2 regions of the Paenibacillus sp. FSL R5-0378 genome follow, and region 1 is predicted to be linked to the other one. Evidence: a T-box and tRNA genes for the amino acid it is inferred to sense, from the RefSeq annotation. Region 1 holds a T-box; the other holds one or more tRNA genes.
The links. A T-box is a leader RNA that pairs with one kind of tRNA and senses whether it is charged. The one in region 1 lies ahead of MKY74_RS28940 (valine--tRNA ligase), so its partner is inferred to be a tRNA-Val.

Region 1 (9,672 bases):
ACGCCGGTGGCCTTGATCCGGTGGGGGACGCGGGCGGAGCAGGCGGTGCTCGCCGGGACGCTCGCCGACATCGCGGAGAAAGTGGAGCAGGCGGACTTTCAGCCGCCGGCCGTCATCGTTGTCGGCGACGTCGTGCGGCAGCGCGAGCAGCTCAAATGGGTGGAGTCGCTGCCGCTGTTCGGCAAGCGGATCCTCGTCACCCGCTCCCGGGCTCAGGCAAGCGATCTGGTCAACCGGATCGAGGAGCTCGGCGGGGAGCCCTACGAATTTCCGGTGATCGAGACAGTGTATCCCGAAGCGCCCGAGCTTAAGCAGGGCCTCAAGGACGCCTTCGACCGGCTCGGTGAATACGACTTGGTGTTCTTCACCAGCACCAACGGCGTCGACTACTTCTTCCGCCATTTGAAGGAGCAGGGGAAGGACATCCGGCAGCTGCACCGGGCGCGGATTGCGGCGGTCGGCCCGGCCACAGCCGAGGCCCTCGGGCAGCGGGGCATCATCCCCGTGGAGCTGCCGGACCGCTTCCAGCAGGAAGGACTGATCGAGTCGCTGGGAAGCCAACTGCTCGCCGGCCAGAAGGTCTTCCTTCCGCGCGGGGATCTGGCACGAAACTGGCTGCCTGACAAGCTCGCGGAGATGGGCCTCGAGGTCACCAGCGCGGTGATGTACCAGACGATCGCAGGGCGGGAGGACGATCCCGAATTGATCCGGCTGCTGGAAGAGGGCGGAATTCATGCCGTGACGTTCACCAGCTCGTCGACGGTGAACAATCTGCTCTCGATTTTGCAGCGGATGGGAGTGCAGGACCCGGCAGCGCTGCTGCAGGGCGTGGAAGTTGCATGTATTGGAGAAATTACGGCCAAGACAGCCCGTGACGCGGGACTTGAAGTAGGCATCATTGCCGAAGAAGCGACGTTGGACAGCCTTGTCCGGTCGCTGTGCCTGTGGAACGCGGAAGCTGCGGCCGCATCAGAATAGAAGGGTCTGGGATGACCCTAGACTCGTAAATATCTACCAATAGGAGGTTTACAGCTATGAGTTTTCCAATAGTAAGACACCGGCGCCTCCGCCAGTCCGCGGGCATGCGGAACATGGTGCGCGAAACGGTGCTGAACGTGAATGACCTGATCATGCCGATTTTTGTAACCTATGGAGAAAACATAAAAAACGAGATTTCATCCATGCCGGGAGTCTATCATTTTTCGCTGGACCGGCTGAAAGAAGAAGTGGACGAAATTGCCTCCCTCGGCATTCCGGCCGTGCTGTTGTTCGGCATTCCGGAAACGAAGGACAGCATCGGCTCCTCGGCCTTTGCGGAAGACGGCATCGTGCAGGAAGCCACACGCCTGATCAAGTCCTGGTATCCGGACCTGCTCGTCGTAGCCGACACCTGCCTCTGCGAGTTTACGGATCATGGACACTGCGGCATGGTGCATACCTATGAACGGGATGGCCATGTGTGCGGCGACGTCATGAACGATGAATCGCTGGAGTTGCTGGTCAAAACGGCAGTGTCCCAGGCGAAAGCCGGCGCCGATATTATCGCCCCGTCCAACATGATGGACGGCTTCGTGCAGGCGATCCGCGCAGGGCTTGACGAGAACGGATTTGAGCATATTCCGATCATGTCTTATTCGGTCAAATATGCTTCCGCCTTCTACGGCCCATTCCGCGAGGCAGCCGACTCGGCACCTCAGTTCGGCGACCGCAAAACGTACCAGATGGATCCGGCCAACGCGCGCGAAGCGCTGCGTGAAGCGGAATCCGATGTGCTTGAAGGGGCCGACATGCTGATGGTCAAGCCTTCTTTGTCCTATATGGACATTATGCGCACGCTGAAAGATCAGTTCGACCTTCCGCTCGTCGCCTACAATGTGAGCGGGGAGTACTCCATGGTCAAAGCGGCGGCCATTCAAGGCTGGATCGACGAAAAAGCCGTAGTGCAGGAAATGCTGACGAGCATGAAGCGCGCCGGCGCGGATATCATTATTACTTATTTTGCCAAAGACGTGGCCCGGTGGATCAAGGGATAACCGAAGCATCGGAGCAAAATCCCTGCTTAGCGGGGTGATTTAAACCGATAGATTGGAGTGAATGACATGAGCAGTATGTCAGGAAAGCGCAAGGAGGAGGCTTCCCGGTCAGCCTTTGAAGAAGCCAAGCAATATATCCCCGGCGGGGTGAACAGCCCGGTCCGCGCCTTTAAATCGGTCGGCCTTACGCCGATTTATGTGGACCATGCCCAAGGATCGCGCGTGTACGATATTGATGGCAACAGTTTTATCGACTACGTCGGCTCCTGGGGACCCCTGATTATGGGACACGCCCATCCGGAAGTGATTGCTGCGGTTCAGGAAACGGCGGCCAAAGGCACGAGCTTCGGCGCGCCTACGCTGATTGAGACGGAGATGGCCAAGCTCGTGTGCGAGCGTGTCCCTTCGATCGACATCGTCCGGATGGTCAATTCGGGTACGGAAGCGACGATGAGCGCGATTCGACTGGCCCGCGGGTACACGGGACGCAGCAAAATTTTGAAATTCGAAGGCTCCTATCATGGACACGCGGACAGCCTGCTCATCAAAGCCGGCTCCGGGGTGGCGACGCTGGGTCTGCCTGACAGCCCGGGCGTGCCGGAAAGCGTGGCCAGCAATACGATCACGGTCGCGTATAACGACCTTGAGTCCGTAAAGCTTGCCTTTGAACGTTTTGGCGAGGAGATCGCCTGCGTCATCGTGGAGCCGGTAGCCGGCAACATGGGCGTCGTACCTCCGCTTCCGGGCTTTCTGGAAGGCTTGCGCGAAATTACTACAAAATATGGCAGCCTGCTCATTTTTGATGAGGTCATGACCGGGTTCCGCGTTCATTTGAACTGTGCCCAAGGCCGGTTCGGCATTACGCCTGACCTGACTTGCCTGGGCAAGGTCATCGGCGGCGGACTGCCTGTCGGCGCATACGGCGGCAAACGCGAAATTATGGAGAAAGTGGCGCCGTCCGGTCCGATTTACCAAGCGGGCACGCTGAGCGGAAATCCGCTGGCCATGGCGGCTGGGTTTACGACGCTGAAGCTCCTGACGCCTGCTGTATATGACCTGCTGGAAGAGCGCGCAGCCCGTCTGGAGGCCGGTTTTGTGAAAAATGCCAAAGAGCTCGGCATTCCGGTGACGATTAACCGCGTCGGTTCCATGGTATGTCCTTTCTTCACGGAAGGGCCTGTCGTGAATTACGATACGGCGAAGACGAGCGACATTCCGCGCTTCACCAAATATTTCGGCAATCTGATTGAGGAAGGCGTGAGCGTGGCTCCTTCCCAATTTGAGGGGATGTTTGTATCGGCTGCCCACAGCATCGAAGACATCGATGCGACGATTGAAGCCAACTACAACGCCCTTAAGCAGCTGTGAACGTGAACCACTGGCTCCGGCGCGGGGAATGGCTGGAGCTGGCTCCGGGCAAAAAAATCGCATCGGCCGCGGACCGCGAAGCGGCGACCGCGGCGTGGCTGCTGAACGAGGCAGGCATGCCGGAGAAGCTGCTTGGACAGCTTCAGGCATCAAATGGCATCGAGTGGAAAGGGGACCGGCTTCGGCTGGCCCTTTTTGCTTCCCGCAAGGCGGGGATCGAGCCGATCTGGACGGATCTCACCGTGCTGTACGAGGACGACTTCTGCTTGGTCGTTCACAAGCCTGCCGGGATGAAGGTTCACCCGGATGGGCACTCCGACGAAATCACGTTGGATCATGCCGTGGCCGCCCATTATCAGATGCAAGGGGAAGAGATTGCGGTCAGGCATATTCATCGGCTCGACCAGCATACCACCGGGCCTGTGCTGTACGCCAAAAATGACTGGGCGCAGCTTCTGCTGGACAAGGAGATGAGCGGCAAGCGGATTTCGCGGATTTACGCCGCCTTTGTCGAGGGGCGGATCCCTGCGGAGCTGAAGGTCATCGACCTGCCCATCGGCAAGGACCGCCATCACAAGCAGCGCAGACGGGTGTCTTTGGGAGGGCAATCTGCGGTGACCCGGATTCTCCACGCAGAAGCCGGGAATCAAGCCAGCCTCGTCTATTTGGAACTGGAAACCGGAAGGACGCATCAGATCCGCGTTCATCTCAGTCATGTCGGCCACCCGCTGCTGGGCGATGCCTTGTACGGCGGAAGCATGTCCGCCATCGGCAGGCAGGCGCTTCACGGGGAGCGTCTCTCTTTCGCCCATCCGCTCACACGCGAGCAGATTGAGGTGAGCGATCCGTGGCCCGAGGATATGGAGCGTCTCAAAGCCCTTGTGAGAGCGTAAACCTAAGTATCATATGAAAACTGGCATGCTCCTCTTTTTAAAGCATATAAATAGAACGAGTAACGATTTTGGCTCGTGCTGTGGGGATGGCCCACGGTTAGAAATATGCCGAAAAGGAGGACGTTATTTGTGTTTGACCAGTCCTACGGTTTACGCTTTGACATTTACGAACGCATCCATTTAAACGAAGACGTGGCGGGTATCGAAGAACTCGAGGAAATCGAGCTGCTTCCGCATATTCAAGTGATCAGCCAGGACGAACAAGCCAGTCTGCGCGGGCATCTGCTCCTGTCGGGGCTGTACAGAAGCGAAGGTGAGGAAGAAGGGACGCAGCGGCTGGAGCATTTCATTCCAGTGGAGATTACGGTTCCCTTGAACCGGGTAACCTCGCTGGATGACATTGCGGTGGAAATCGAGAATTTTGACGTCGACCTGCTGTCCAAACGGAGCCTGAATATTACGGGCGTTCTTTCTCTGCGCGGCATCGAGACTCAGGCCGCGGAATCACCCGCCTGGAAAGCGGACGAATTCACGGTGGTTCATGCACCGGATGAGGACCTTCCGGAGGAAGCGGCGATCTTCGCGCAAGAGCGGGAGGAAGAACCGGCTTCGGCAGAACCGGAACAGCGTGAATTCACGCCGCCGGACGACCCTGCGCCTGTCTGGACCGCACCGGCTCCGTCCTTTACGCCGCCTCAGTCCCAAATTCAGGCAGAGCAGCCGGAACAGGCTCCGATCGAAGCCGCGGAAACCAGTGACTCGGATGAAGCACGGGAAGCGGCAGCCTGGGAAGCCGCATGGCAAGCGGCTGCTGTTCCTCCGTCCGAGCCGGAGGAAGCGGCTGTGCCTCAGGCGTCCGATTCCCGCGAAACTGCGCCGTCTACCGCATGGGAATCTGCCCGCGAACCTGAGCGGGAAGTGGCAGCGCCTCCGCCGCAGGTGGCCGGATTATCCGCTTTACATACGGACAAGGAACCATCAGACCGGACAGCGGAGCCCCAGTACCCGAACAAGTGGCATTTTGAGCATGAAGAGGAGTCGGAGCTGCTGCATCCGGAAGCGACGGCGGTTCAGGCAGATGAAGAGCAGGAAGAAGACATCTATTTGAACGCAGCGGGTAAAGACCCGTTCAGCGAGCCTACGTTCCCGTTTGGAGCTTTCCAGGATAAAGTTCAGCAGGAAGAACCGCCTGAAGACCGGGAAATGCGGATCGCGTTAGGAAGCAAGAAGGAACCCGAGTCCGGCGAGAAGGAAGCGATCGGTTTTTCCTCGATCTTGTCCTCAAGCCGTTCGATCAAGGAGCTTGAGTACCAGCAGGCGCAGGAGGAGCAGCAGGCTGCTGATGCCGTCGCCAGCGCGGGTGCTGCTGAAGCCGATGATATCAAATGGAAGAACCTGTTCCTCGGCAGTATCTCCGAGCAGACTCCTTTCCGTAAGGTCCGGCTGTGCATCGTTCAGCGGGAGGAGACGCTCGAGACGATCGCCGACCGTTATCAGCTGACGCCGCGGGAGCTTGTGCTGTACAACCGGCTGGCGGATCAGACCGTGCAGGAAGGTCAAATTCTGTATATCCCGTAACGATTTTGAGGCAATCAGAAGAGCCTGGCGCTTTACGGCGCCGGGCTCTTTTTTTTGTGCCCGGAATGCGGCCTGATTGAACACGGGAAAATGGTCCTGCACTTTGGGCCAAGGGAAGTTGACTATCGACATGAAGCGCGTTATTATGGAGTATATGTTTTGCAGAAAAACAATCAACGAAAGTCAAGTACAGATGACATCTCGTATTTGGCCGAAGTTTTTCTTGCGATATGAAACGCTTCAGCTTCGCTGAAAAATGATCCATTTCACCATCTTCACAAAAACGATGAACGGGAAGAGTAGGCGGTATTGCCCTTCAGAGAGCGGAATTGCAGCGCTGGAAGATTCCGCAGGATGCAGCTGTCCGAAGTCGCCCGGAAGTTGTCGGTTTGAGCACTTGCGCCGAAAGCGCGGGAGGTAGAGCCGGCCGGCTGCAGCCGTTATCTGTACGAAGTGTTGCGAAGGCATGCGTGTTTGTGCTTGCTGTCGCAAAACAAAGGTGGTACCGCGAAAGAACAGCCTTTCGTCCTTTGAGGACGAAAGGTTTTTTGTATTTTTGGCAAAGCTGATCTTGTGATGGAGGATGAACAATATGACAGACCAGGAAAACCAAGCAACAACCGGGATGCCGACGACGTATGACCCGAAATCGGCCGAAAAGAAATGGTACAAATACTGGATCGACGGCCAGTATTTCAAAGCCGGGCAGAAGCCCGAGGCGGAGCCGTATACGATCGTGATTCCGCCGCCAAACGTAACGGGGATGCTCCATATCGGGCACGCCCTCGACTTTACCCTGCAGGATATTCTGATTCGCACGAAGCGGATGCAGGGGTACGACGCCTTGTGGCTTCCGGGCTCGGACCATGCGGGCATCGCGACGCAGACCAAGGTGGAGCAGAAGCTGCGTGAGCAGAATATTAGCCGCCACGACCTGGGGCGCGAGAAGTTCCTGGAGAAAGTGTGGGAATGGAAGGACCAATACGCGGAAACGATTCATGAACAGTGGGCCAAAATGGGCTTTTCGCTGGATTACTCCAGAGAGCGGTTTACGCTTGACGAAGGTCTGTCCAAGGCGGTTCGCGAAGTTTTCGTGAAACTCTATGAAAAAGGGCTGATCTACCGCGGTAAAAAGATCATCAACTGGGATCCGGCCGCCAGAACCGCCTTGTCCGATATTGAGGTTGAATATAAAGAAGTCAACGGCCATCTGTATCATTTGCAGTATCCGCTGAAGGACGGAAGCGGCCACATTACGGTAGCGACCACTCGTCCTGAGACGATGCTTGGCGATACGGCGGTAGCGGTTCATCCAAAAGACGAGCGATACAAGGATATGATCGGCAAGATGCTCGTGCTTCCGATTGTCGGACGCGAGATTCCGATTATCGCCGACGAGTACGTGGAACGCGAATTCGGCAGCGGCGCCGTGAAAATTACTCCGGCACACGATCCGAACGATTTTGAGGTGGGATTGCGCCACGATCTGCCGCAAATCATCGTGATGGACGAGACCGGCACGATGAATGACCAGGCCGCGAAGTACGAAGGCATGGACCGGGCCGATTGCCGCAAGCAGATCGTTCAGGATTTGAAGGATCTCGGCGTGCTGATCAAAATCGAAGACCATGTGCACCAGGTAGGGCACAGCGAGCGCACAGGAGCCGTAGTCGAGCCTTACTTGTCGACGCAGTGGTTCGTTAAAATGCAGCCGCTCGCGGAAAGAGCCATCGAGGCGCAAAAGGCGGGCAAAGGGGTACGCTTCGTTCCGGATCGTTTCGAGAAAACGTACCTGAACTGGATCGAAAACGTCCGGGATTGGTGTATTTCCCGTCAGCTGTGGTGGGGACACCGGATTCCGGCTTGGTACTGCGAATCCTGCGGCGAGATCCACGTAGCCCATGAGGATGTAACTCAATGCTCCAAATGCGGAAGCACCGAGCTTACGCAGGACAACGACGTTCTGGACACCTGGTTCAGTTCGGCGCTGTGGCCGTTCTCTACCCTCGGCTGGCCGGAGCAGACGGCGGATCTGGAACGTTATTATCCGACGAACGTGCTCGTTACGGGCTATGACATCATCTATTTCTGGGTAGCCCGGATGATCTTTACCGCGCTGGAATTTACGGGCGAAATTCCGTTTAAGGACGTGCTGATGCACGGTCTGGTCCGGGATTCCGAAGGACGGAAAATGTCCAAGTCGCTCGGCAACGGCGTTGATCCGCTCGACGTCATCGAACGGTACGGCGCAGATGCGATGCGCTACATGATCTCCACGAGCAGCACGCCGGGGCAGGATCTGCGCTTCCGGTGGGAACGCGTGGAGCAGGCGCGCAACTTTGCCAATAAAATCTGGAATGCCTCCCGTTTCGCTCTGATGAATCTGGAAGGATTCACATATGACGACATTGACATAAGCGGAGAGCTCAGCACGGCGGACCGCTGGATTCTCCACCGCCTGAACGAAACTTCCCGTGACATTACGCGTCTAATAGATGCCTACGAATTTGGTGAAACGGGCCGGCTCCTGTATAACTTCATTTGGGATGACCTCTGTGACTGGTACATTGAGTTTGCCAAACTCTCTTTGTACGGAGACAATGTGAGCGCCAAGAAAACGACGCAGTCGGTGCTTAGCTATGTGCTGGACCGCACGCTGCGGATGATTCATCCGTTTATGCCGTTCATCTCCGAAGAAATTTGGCAGCATCTGCCTCACGAAGGGGAAACGATCACGCTTGCGGCATGGCCGGAGTATGATCCAGCCTTCGAGGATGCCGAAGCTGCAGCCGAGATGTCGCTGCTGATGGATGCCATCCGTGCCGTTCGCAACATCCGCGCAGAGGTTAATGTTCCGATGAGCAAGAAGATCGAGCTGATGCTGAAGGCGGGCGACGAGCAAGTGCTGCAGATCGTGAACCGGAACGAAGTATACGTTCAGCGCTTCTGCAACACCTCGAGCTTTACGGCAGGTCTCGACCTGACGACGCCGGACAAGGCGATGACCGCCGTGATTACCGGTGCCGAGCTGTACCTGCCGCTTGCCGGTCTGATTGACATTGACCAGGAGATTGCGCGGCTGGAGAAAGAGCTGCAGCATCTGAACAGCGAAGTGCAGCGGGTGGAGAAAAAGCTGGCCAATGAAGGCTTTGTGGCTAAAGCGCCGGCAAAAGTCATTGAAGAGGAGAAGGCCAAGATGGCCGACTATTCCGATAAACGCAGCAAAGTCATCGCACGGATCGAAGAGCTGAGAGGCTGATCACGACGCAGCAGAAACTTAACTAAAATTCAGAAGGTGAATGGTATGGGGGATCAATTGGAAGCCGGACGGGAGGCTTCTCTGCGCACATATGAAGAGGCGGCGAATTGGATTAACGGTCTGATCCCGTTTGGGATCCGACCGGGGATGCAGCGGATCGAAACGTTAATGGAGAAGTTCGGGAACCCGCACCGGAGGCTGAAATTCATTCATGTCGCCGGTACGAACGGGAAAGGGTCGACATGCGCTTACTTGACCCGTGTACTTCTGCAAAGCGGTTATTCGGTAGGCACGTATACTTCGCCGTATATCACCAAATTCACGAACCGCTTTCAGTACAACGGGGAAGACATTCCGGAGGAGGTGCTGCTCTCCCTGGCGAACCGACTGTACCCTGCGGTGCAGGAGATTGCGGCCACGGAGCTCGGATCGCCGACGATGTTCGAAGTGTCCACGGCTCTGGCGATCCTGTATTATGCCGAGGAATGCTACCCTGACGTGGTTGTATGGGAGACCGGGCTCGGGGGAAGGCTGGATGTAA
Region 2 (9,672 bases), 420 kb from region 1:
GCACTCCCTCCTTCAAAATTGGACCGCCTTTGGCTATTTCCTTCTCCCGCTTCTTAAGACCGGCGGGCTGGAATCGGCCGGTGATTCTTCAGCTTCGTTATCAAGCTGATGGCTAAACAGCTTTGCTATATTTTATACTTTATCCTATGTAACGGTAACTTGGTTTATTGACTATTTTTACCCGACAGGGCGCAGCATCAAACGGAAAAGACCGGCCGGAAGCCCTGCCAATTAAAGATCCGCCGCGGATTGTGGTATAATGGGACAAAAATTCAACACGCATTTGGATGGAGGAGGCAGCAAGAATGCCGTTTGCAGGATTTAACGCGCAGGATTTTGAAGTGTTTAATGTGGAGGGACTGGAGCCCCGGATGGAAGTGCTCATTGAGCGGGTTCGCCCCAAACTTGAAATATTAGGCAGCGAAATCGTACCCTTCCTGTCCGCGCTTTGCGGAGAGGAAATGTTCGTTCACGTGGCCAAGCATGCCCGCCGGACGGTAAACCCGCCGAACGATACCTGGGTGGCTTGGGCGGCCAACAAACGCGGCTACAAAGCCCTCCCCCATTTTCAGGTGGGCATGTTCGGCACGCATCTGTTCATCATCTTTGCGATCATTTACGAGAGCACGAACAAGTCGGTATTCGCCGATCATCTGGAAGGGAAGAAAGGAATCGCGGCTGTCAAAAAGCTCCCCAAAACGTTCTATTGGTCGATGGACCATATGGATCCCGGCTTTACCCCGCAGTCTGAAATGACGGCCGCAGACTTCGCCAAAATGGCGGACAAGCTGAAGAACGTCAAAAAATCCGAGGTGCTGTGCGGACTCCGGATTGAAAAAGGGGATCCCGTGCTGGAGGACAGAGACCAATTGGTGTCCGTCATTCATTCCACCTTTGAACAGCTGCTGCCGCTGTATAAAATGGCGTTCTAACCGCCGCTTACGGTGCAGTCAAATATTAAAGGATAGAGCAGCCGGTACGCATAAGCGCGCTGGCACCCTATCCTTTTTTTTGTTTGTTACTGCGCCTCTGCCCGCTTTTTGCGCGACAAAACGAGGTGGATCACAAACAGCACGGCCATGACGATGCTGCTGGCGACAAAAGGCACCGAATGCCCGATACGGTCCCAGAGCTGACCTGAAACGATCGGCCCGACAACCATGCCCGAGCCCTGGAGGGTGAGGAAAAATCCCCAGACCGCTCCCCGCTCGCCTTTCGGCACATGTGTCGATACAAAGGTATTCCAGGCAGGCAGGATCATGGCATAGCTGATGCCCACCACGCCTACGGTGGCGAACACAACCGGCAGCGAGCGCACCGCCGAGAACATGATGAGGGAAATAGCCGCCAGCAGAAACCCGGCATTCAGGAAGGGGGCGGTTCCGAACCGGTCGACCAGCTTCCCGCATGGAATGATCGCCAGCACCGTAATGCCTCCGCCCGCGATCAGCAGCAGGCTGTACATATTTGGAGACAGGTGCAGCTCATTTTGAACGTACAGCGTGATCACCGGGCTGAGCAGCCCGATGACGAAGGATTGGAGAAACAGCGCCGGAAATACCAGCCAGCTGACCTTCAGGTTGTGCCTGATTTCGTACAGCGTCTTGCGGATGCTGGCAAAAAGATGATTCACCTTCCCGAGCAGTTGGGGAAGGACCCCCCTCGCAGATTCCGTCCTTCTTTCCATCCCCTGCCCATTGGCCTTGACTCTTCCCGGGAGGAGCAATGCAACCAGAACTACGATGATGCAGCAGCCGATAAGGATAAAAAATAGCGTCTGATAGTTTTTGTTCGTACGGTCCATCAAAAAATTCATGACGATCGGTCCTGCGCCTGTTCCGCCCAGCGAAGCGATCTCAAGCATGCCGATCATTTGTCCGCTGTTGCCTCTCGGACCCGAAATGGCCGTCGTCCCGGTCATGGCGCATGGCCACAGCGGCGAAGTGCCTACCCCAAGAATAAAACAGGCAAGCGACAGCCAGCCTGCGCCGGATAAGAAGGCGATCATGCCAACCGCGACGATGGTCAGCACCAGCGCCCCTGTCAGCGTTCTGCGGTACCCCAGCCGCTCGGCGATCCAGCCCGACGGGCTGCGGAACAGGTTGTCTCCGATATATTGAAGGGAAAAAGCGAGACCGATCGTATGGGCGCCGAGACCGAGCGAGTTTTTCATATAAACCGGCAAAATGGCCACCAAAAGCGACCCTTTCATAAATTCCACGAGAAATAGAATCGTCAGCAGCCCGATGAAAAAGGGCGAAATCAGCCGGCGGGCTGCCGCCGCTTCCGTTATTTGCGACACGCGTTTCACCACTTCCCTATTTTGGTTTGTGCGAATCCTCCCAGCAGTATGGTCTATACTAATAGTGTACCCCATATGGGGACGAGATTTTCACAGGGTCAAAAAGCCGCTTGCATTCGCCCCCCGATTTGCTATACTGAGCTTTGTAATTTTAACAGATGAAAGGTTGTGACAGCATACATGGACCATAGCCGTACCCCTTTATTTACAGCACTCACACAGCACGCGGCAAAAAATCCCGTTCAGTTCCATATTCCCGGCCACAAGAAGGGAATGGGGACCGATACCGAATTCAGAGAATTTATCGGCGATAACGCCCTCTCTATAGATCTGATCAATATTGCCCCGCTGGACGACCTTCACCAGCCGACGGGCGTCATCGAGGAAGCCCAGATTCTGGCTGCTGACGCCTTCGGCGCCGATTACACGTATTTCAGCGTACAGGGGACCAGCGGCGCGATCATGACCATGATTCTGACGATGTGCTCTCCCGGCGACAAAATCATCGTTCCCCGGAATGTCCATAAGTCGGTCATGTCCGCGATTATTTTCTCCGGTGCCAAGCCCGTCTTCGTTTCGCCGGCCCGCGACGAAAATTTAGGGATCGACCACGGCATTACCGTCCGCTCCGTGCAGCGGGCCTTGGACCGTCATCCGGACACCAAGGCGGTTCTCGTCATTAATCCGACGTACTTCGGCGTCTCCGCCAATCTGAAGGAGATCGTGGACCTCGCCCACAGCCGGCATGTACCCGTCCTCGTGGACGAAGCCCACGGCGTGCTGACCCATTTCCATCCGGAACTGCCGATGTCCGCTATGGATGCCGGAGCGGATATGGCCGCGACGAGCGTGCATAAGCTGGGCGGCTCCATGACGCAGAGCTCCGTGTTGAATTTGAACACGAAGAACGGCTATGTCAATCCGCAGCGCGTGCAAACGATCATCAGTATGCTGACCACGACGTCGACTTCCTACATTTTGCTCGCTTCGCTGGATACCTCAAGACGGAACCTGGCGCTGAACGGATATGCCATGGCCCAAAGTGCCATCGACATGGCGCAGTCCGCCCGCAAGCAAATCAATGAAATTGAAGGTCTCTACTGCTTCGGCAAGGAAATTCTCGGCGGGGAAGCGACTTACGATTATGATCCGACCAAGCTGACCATCCATGTCCGCCACCTGGGCATCACCGGTTATGAGACCGAAAACTGGCTTCGCGAAAAGTATAATATCGAAGTCGAGCTGAGCGACATGTACAACATCCTGTGCCTGATTACGCCAGGGGATAACGAGGAGACCATCTCCATCCTGGTGAATGCGCTCCGCGAGCTGGCACAGACCTATTATAATGTAAACACAGCCAACGAGCTGGTTGTTAAAATTCCGGAAATTCCGCAGCTGTCCCTCATTCCAAGGGATGCCTTCTACGGGGATACGGAAGTCATTCCGTTCAAGGAATCGGCCGGACGCATTATCGCCGAGTTTATTTATGTGTATCCGCCGGGCATTCCGATCCTTCTTCCGGGAGAGGTTATCTCCCAAGACAATATCGATTACATCGTCGACCATGTGGACGTCGGGCTGCCGGTAAAAGGACCGGAAGACCGGTATATCCAAAACGTCAAGGTCATTGTGGAAACCGATCCGATTTTTTAATACGCGCGGCTGTTTACCGCCTGCACCAAAAAAAGAAACCCCCGGTCCCGCTTTCGCTGCGGTTCGGGGGTTTCTTGGTGTAGGGCTTGTGGCGAAAAGGATTACTCCTGGTCCAACTGGGCAACCAGCTCGTTATAAGCGGCTTCCACTTTGTTCCATTCTTCTTCGTCTTCAATATTGTAAAGCATCATTTCCTCGTCCTCTTCCTCGACGCGAAGGATGATGCCGTCCGCTTCAGGATTCTCACGTTCCAGCAGCAGTGCATAAACGTTCTCGCCTACATCGAATGTTTCGACAAGAACCATTTCCACGTCTTTGCCGTTCTCATCTGTCAGCGTCAGAACAAATTCCTCATGCTCGTGATCATGGTCATGATCATGATTGCAGGCTTCGCCGTGTTCATGCTTGTGATCGCTCATTTTAACAAAAACCTCACTTATGGTTGGAATGGATCATACCACCGTATCGTATCACGTCCGCATGATCTGGTCAATTTATCCTCCTTGGGGTTGTCAGTTCAGCGCAGTGATCACTTTTTGCGATACGAGGACGTAATCGCTGGTCTTGGTGGCTTTAATGTAGAACCCCACTTTATATTTGCCCGCGCTGCTGAAATCATACGTAAAATCGTAAGTCCGGAACCAGAAATTATCCTTCTGGCTGCCGCTCACGTCCTGAGACTGGATATCCTTGATCTTTCCCGAAGGATCTGTAATAGCCACCTTTACGCTCGCCACATCGTCCGATAGGCTGTCCACCTGGCAGAATACGTTAAACTTGAGCTTCCCTTTATTGACGTTACCGAAGACGGTATCTCCATTAAACAGAAATATATGTACGTTAGGCTTAATGAATTCAACCTTGTTCGTATCTGAATTAAACTTTACGACCCCGTCAAACTCCCGAATCGGGACATAGGTTTTGCCGTCGATGATATAACCGCCGTCCTGGATTTCCTTGCCGTTCATCCACACCCTGACTTTTTGGGTAATTGAATCTGCAAACACAGAACCCCCCATCAGGGAAAAGGCGAATACGCATACCATAACTTTCTTCCAATTCATCTTGTTCGTTTCCCTCCATTTCCATCGTGATGTTGTATGTATATACGAAAAGTACAAACGCAAGTTGCGCTGTCCATACGGGCAAAACTCACATTTTTTCTCAAAAGTGAAGGAATTTTGTTCCAGGAATACAAAAAAAGCCCCACCTTGTGGGACTATAGCTCCAAATTTTGGTTCAGTTACTAATTTCTCTCCTTATTTCTTGGTTAAAATACAGGGCACCCCTTTGCCGATCGCACCCGGAACTCTCATCCGTGCCGCGTACGCCATTCCCCGGGCACAGGGCGTTTTACAGGCCTCGCATACGTCGGAGGTCACGAGCCTCATGCCTCGAATGACCTTTTCCCCTTTGGCTTGTGCCGGTTTTTTGCTTTTTCCCTTCGCCATGACAAAACCCCATTTCGCGCGTTTACAGCATATTATGGGGGTAGATGGAAATTGGGAACTGTGGTGTATAATGAAAGAAAAAAATACGAACGGCATGCTCGGCATGCCGCTCATTCACAGGAGGATCAACCGATGAGCTTGCAGCTTCAGATGCTGGGGACAGGCAGCGCTTTTGCCAAAAAGTATTTCAACAATAATGCCCTGCTCGGGGACGGGTCGTTCACTTTGCTGATCGATTGCGGAATTACGGCCCCCCTCGCCCTTCACCAACTGGGCAAAACGTTTAATGACTTGGATGCCGTGCTGATCACCCATATTCATGGCGATCATGTCGGCGGCCTGGAGGAGCTTGCCTTCCAGATGAAATATGCGTACCATCGCAAAATGAAGCTTTATATCGCGGAAGCTTTGCGTGATGTGCTGTGGGAGCACACGCTGAAGGGCGGTCTGTCCCAACCCGGCCAAATCACCTGCCTCGAGGACGCCTTCGATGTACATACGCTTCAGCCGGGAGTTCCCTGCCGCCTGTCGGAGCAAATCGAGCTGGAGCTCATCCCGAACCGCCACATTCCGGGCAAAGACAGCTTCTCCCTCTATATTAACGGCCGGATTTTCTACAGCGCGGACATGACCTTCGACCCTGGGCTGCTGGACAAGCTCGTAGGGGAACGCGGCTGTGATACGATCCTGCACGAGGTCCAGCTGGAAGGACCGGGCGAGGTGCATACGACGCTCAGTGAGCTGCTTTCGCTGCCGGAGCCGGTTCAGCGTATGATCCGATTGATGCATTATGCGGATAATAAAGACGAGTTTGTAGGAAAAACCGGAGAAATGACCTTCCTTGAGCAAGGGCACGTAAATACGCTGTAACCCTTGCTGGTCGATGTGGATTACGGGTGAAAAAACACAGCCGGCTGCAGAAAGATGAACCTTCTCTGCAGCCGGCTGTTATTTTTGGAAACATGACGCTCGTCTTTTATTCAAAAGTAGGCAAGTTATCGAGATTATTCGACGGATCGCCGTCGGCGTCCCCGCGGATGTACATCTCGCCGTCACGGCCTTTAAAGACGTTTACTCCGGCAATGGCACCCGCTTTTACTTCCTGCAGCGCCTGCTCGTAATCGAGCACCCGGCCCGACGACGTTTGAAAGGCCGTCAAGTCGCCGTCACCGTTCTTCTGTACTGCGATAAATTGTTCTCTTCCCGGGTTTCCCATCGATATCCACTCCTTAAGTTGTCATGATATATCAAGGTGACATATGGATATCGTTCCCTGAGAACATGGATTTATACGAAGAAACGAAGCCTACAGTGTTTTCTTCATACGGACATGCGGAATGCCCGCGTCATCGAACGGCTCCTTGGAAATGACCTCGTAGCCTTGTTTTGCATAGAACTGTTCAGCTTGGCACTGTGCATCCAGGATGGAATAGGCCAGCCCCAGTTCCCTCGCCCGCTCTTCCATCGCCATCAGCAAAATGCGGCCGAACCCGTGGGTGCGGAACTCGCGGCGAACCGCGATTCGCTGCATCTTGGCGGTATCGCTGTTATAATAAATGATCCGGCCGGTGGCCACATACTGATCCTTGTCCTGAAGGAGGATATGATGAACATTGTCGCTGATCACATCGTATTCGTCGATCTCCAGGTCGGCGGGCACGTTTTGTTCCTTGACGAACACCTCCTGGCGGATGTCCAGCGCATGTTCCAGCTGCTCGGGGGTCGTCACGTATACTATTTCTGCAGGCATCGGTTACCCTCTCTTTCATGCAATCAATATAAAAAACACGATTGAATCATTATACAAAAAAATGATTTTCCTGTATAGTTGACTCATGAGAGCTCTATGGAAGGGAGACCATGGATCGTTATGGGCATGACCATTGCGCTGATCGTCATTTTATCAGCCATCTTAATCTATTCTTTCATTTATGTCATCCAAAAAGGGTATTCGCGCAAATGGGATGAGGAATAAGAAAAACGTTTATCGACGAACACTCACGGAAGATAGGCCGCGTTTTGCGGAAGTTTTTCTTGCGATATAAGGAAACCGAATCTCCGATGTAAATACTTTCCTATATCTAAAAAAACAAGGGCCGGTGCAGTCGGAGCACGGGCCCTTGTCTTGTCCAAAGAATCAGGGCGGCGTAATAGGGCCCTTGGAATACACATCCTCGCTGACCGATTTGCCGTAAACGTCCAGCATAATCGGTGAATCGGCCATGGTTGAACCGGGCTTGATCGGCTCCTGCGCATCCGAAAACTCACCCGCGGGGGAGCATCCGGCAAGCAGCAGGCACATCCCTGCCGCGAGCAGCCCGCCTTTGTTCGGCATACCGTGCCACTCCTTCTGTTTCGAAATATACTTTAGTTTTCGCCCGTTTGGCTAGCTTCTAATCATGAGCGGCAAACAAATTGAGCATGCCATTCACCGTGAGCAAAATAAAATGATTGACAGCTAACTATGGCGCTGTTATTATATTAAATGTATCTGACTTATACGATCTGCTAGCTCAGCTGGGAGAGCACCATCTTGACAGGGTGGGGGTCAGTGGTTCGAGCCCACTGCAGATCATCTATAGAAACTCTTGAAGCTTAAGGCTTCAAGAGTTTTTTTGTTCACAATTAGCCGCAGAGTTTTGGCCCTGTCCCGTTAAGATAATCATCTATTTTGTTCCCACATGGACCTCCGCCGTGTTTGCGAAGGAAACCATTACATACGATATCTCAGGTTTCACATTTTCCAACAAAGGTGGGGTAACCAAATGGGTAAATTCTTTTTCCACGAACATGATCACCGTCGTGACTGCCATGTCCGCAGACCAAAACCAGTCATCCTTAAAAAAGAAATCAAGAAAACGATATTCGTCAAAGTGGACTGGGAGCCTGTAATCAAAAAGGTCCACAAAGAAAAGCATGTTTCCTGCCATAAGATTCACAAACAGCACCACCACTTCAAAAAACGCCACCATAAAAGATGCCACTGTCGCGATCACTTCGGTGGAGACATGTATTAATTCCGGATTTTTCGGATGAAATCAGCATGACACCTCCCTGATCGCACGCCCGGGAACTTGGTTCCCGGGCGGCATCTATTTTATAAATCACACCGAACATCCGATAACATAGATGTTACCCATTTTACATAGAGGAGGCTTATGATGGATATCCCTGCTTTATCGATGGCCATGAGCCAGTCCCGGCTGGCTCAAAATGTGAGCATCCAGGTGCTTAAAATCGCTAAGGATCAAGCCTCGCAGGACGGTCAATCCCTGGTCAAAATGCTGGATAGCAGCGCCGCACCCCATTTGGGAAACCGTCTAGACATCCGGATTTAACTGCTCGGCATTCTTTTCTGCCCCTCCAGACGGAGGGTTTTTTTATTTTTCAGCACAACTGTTCAAATTAAATTCATATTTTAGGTCCATATCCCCACCAATCAAACATCCGTTCTCTATCCAACAGACGAAAATTATCTTATGATAAAGATAGTTATTGATACAAAAGTCTTACCAGTATGTGGATACGGGAGAATAGTCTCATGGAAAAGGAAATTGAAATGGCGATCCGCCGCGGCCATCAATTATTCGTTCAAAATTTGGATGGTGAATCCATTACCGGCATCCCCGAGAAATCCGATGATCCGGGCACTTTAAAGATGCGGACGGTGTACGGCTCCATGTGGATTCCGCTGGATGAAGTCGGCTATCTGTCACGCCTCATTCATATTCGTTAATATTCGCTGCCCTGCCTGGGCGGCTTTATTTTTTTATATAACGATTAATCTTTCAGCTCGGAAGGTGCAGGAAAATGTGGTTCAGCAGCGCTTGGAACGGTTTATCCTTACATATAAGGAACACACTATGGAAGTACCAACGATTCTATAGGAAGGACGTGTGGCGATGAATACACCGAATGAAGAGGATCGTTTCCCCGGGGTCGACCCCATTCCGGATCCCGATCATGAAACGCCGTCATCCACGGACATGATTGAAGACGTGCTGGAAGAAGGGGCGCGGGAATTGAAGAAAGGTAAACATCCGTCGAACGAGGATTCACCGGATCATCAAGGGTGAAGCATTCCCTCACTGTTCTGGAGACGTATACGGGCACAAAATAACCCGATGCCGCCGTGGCATCGGGTTATCATTGTTTAAGAGCGCACTGAAGCGCTCAGCAGCGCCGCCAGCTTATCCGGGTAGTCGGTGATGATACCCGCTGCCCCTGCGTCGATAAGACGCCGCATTTCCTCTTCTTCGTTGA

Region 2: it has a tRNA-Val gene. The T-box ahead of MKY74_RS28940 (valine--tRNA ligase) is inferred to sense a tRNA for this amino acid. The anticodon was not compared.

The regions. Positions count from the first base shown of each region.
Region 1 covers NZ_JBBPAY010000001.1:6,227,814-6,237,485, reverse strand. Annotated here, with positions in the region: gene cobA (uroporphyrinogen-III C-methyltransferase) at 1-978, shown strand, start outside; gene hemB (porphobilinogen synthase) at 1,035-2,033, shown strand; gene hemL (glutamate-1-semialdehyde 2,1-aminomutase) at 2,100-3,401, shown strand; gene MKY74_RS28950 (RluA family pseudouridine synthase) at 3,398-4,294, shown strand; gene MKY74_RS28945 (LysM peptidoglycan-binding domain-containing protein) at 4,424-5,872, shown strand; T-box leader at 6,150-6,406, shown strand; gene MKY74_RS28940 (valine--tRNA ligase) at 6,465-9,131, shown strand; gene MKY74_RS28935 (bifunctional folylpolyglutamate synthase/dihydrofolate synthase) at 9,177-9,672, shown strand, end outside.
Region 2 covers NZ_JBBPAY010000001.1:5,806,030-5,815,701, forward strand. Annotated here, with positions in the region: gene MKY74_RS26940 (YktB family protein) at 306-932, shown strand; gene MKY74_RS26945 (MFS transporter) at 1,019-2,302, opposite strand; gene MKY74_RS26950 (aminotransferase class I/II-fold pyridoxal phosphate-dependent enzyme) at 2,483-3,958, shown strand; gene MKY74_RS26955 (DUF1292 domain-containing protein) at 4,060-4,377, opposite strand; gene MKY74_RS26960 (copper amine oxidase) at 4,471-5,022, opposite strand; gene MKY74_RS26965 (hypothetical protein) at 5,218-5,409, opposite strand; gene MKY74_RS26970 (MBL fold metallo-hydrolase) at 5,542-6,279, shown strand; gene MKY74_RS26975 (DUF3892 domain-containing protein) at 6,386-6,625, opposite strand; gene MKY74_RS26980 (GNAT family N-acetyltransferase) at 6,716-7,159, opposite strand; gene MKY74_RS26985 (hypothetical protein) at 7,547-7,744, opposite strand; tRNA gene MKY74_RS26990 (tRNA-Val) at 7,912-7,984, shown strand; gene MKY74_RS26995 (hypothetical protein) at 8,076-8,393, opposite strand; gene MKY74_RS27000 (YjfB family protein) at 8,568-8,747, shown strand; gene MKY74_RS27005 (hypothetical protein) at 8,951-9,145, shown strand; gene MKY74_RS27010 (hypothetical protein) at 9,312-9,485, shown strand; gene MKY74_RS27015 (glycerophosphodiester phosphodiesterase) at 9,563-9,672, opposite strand, start outside.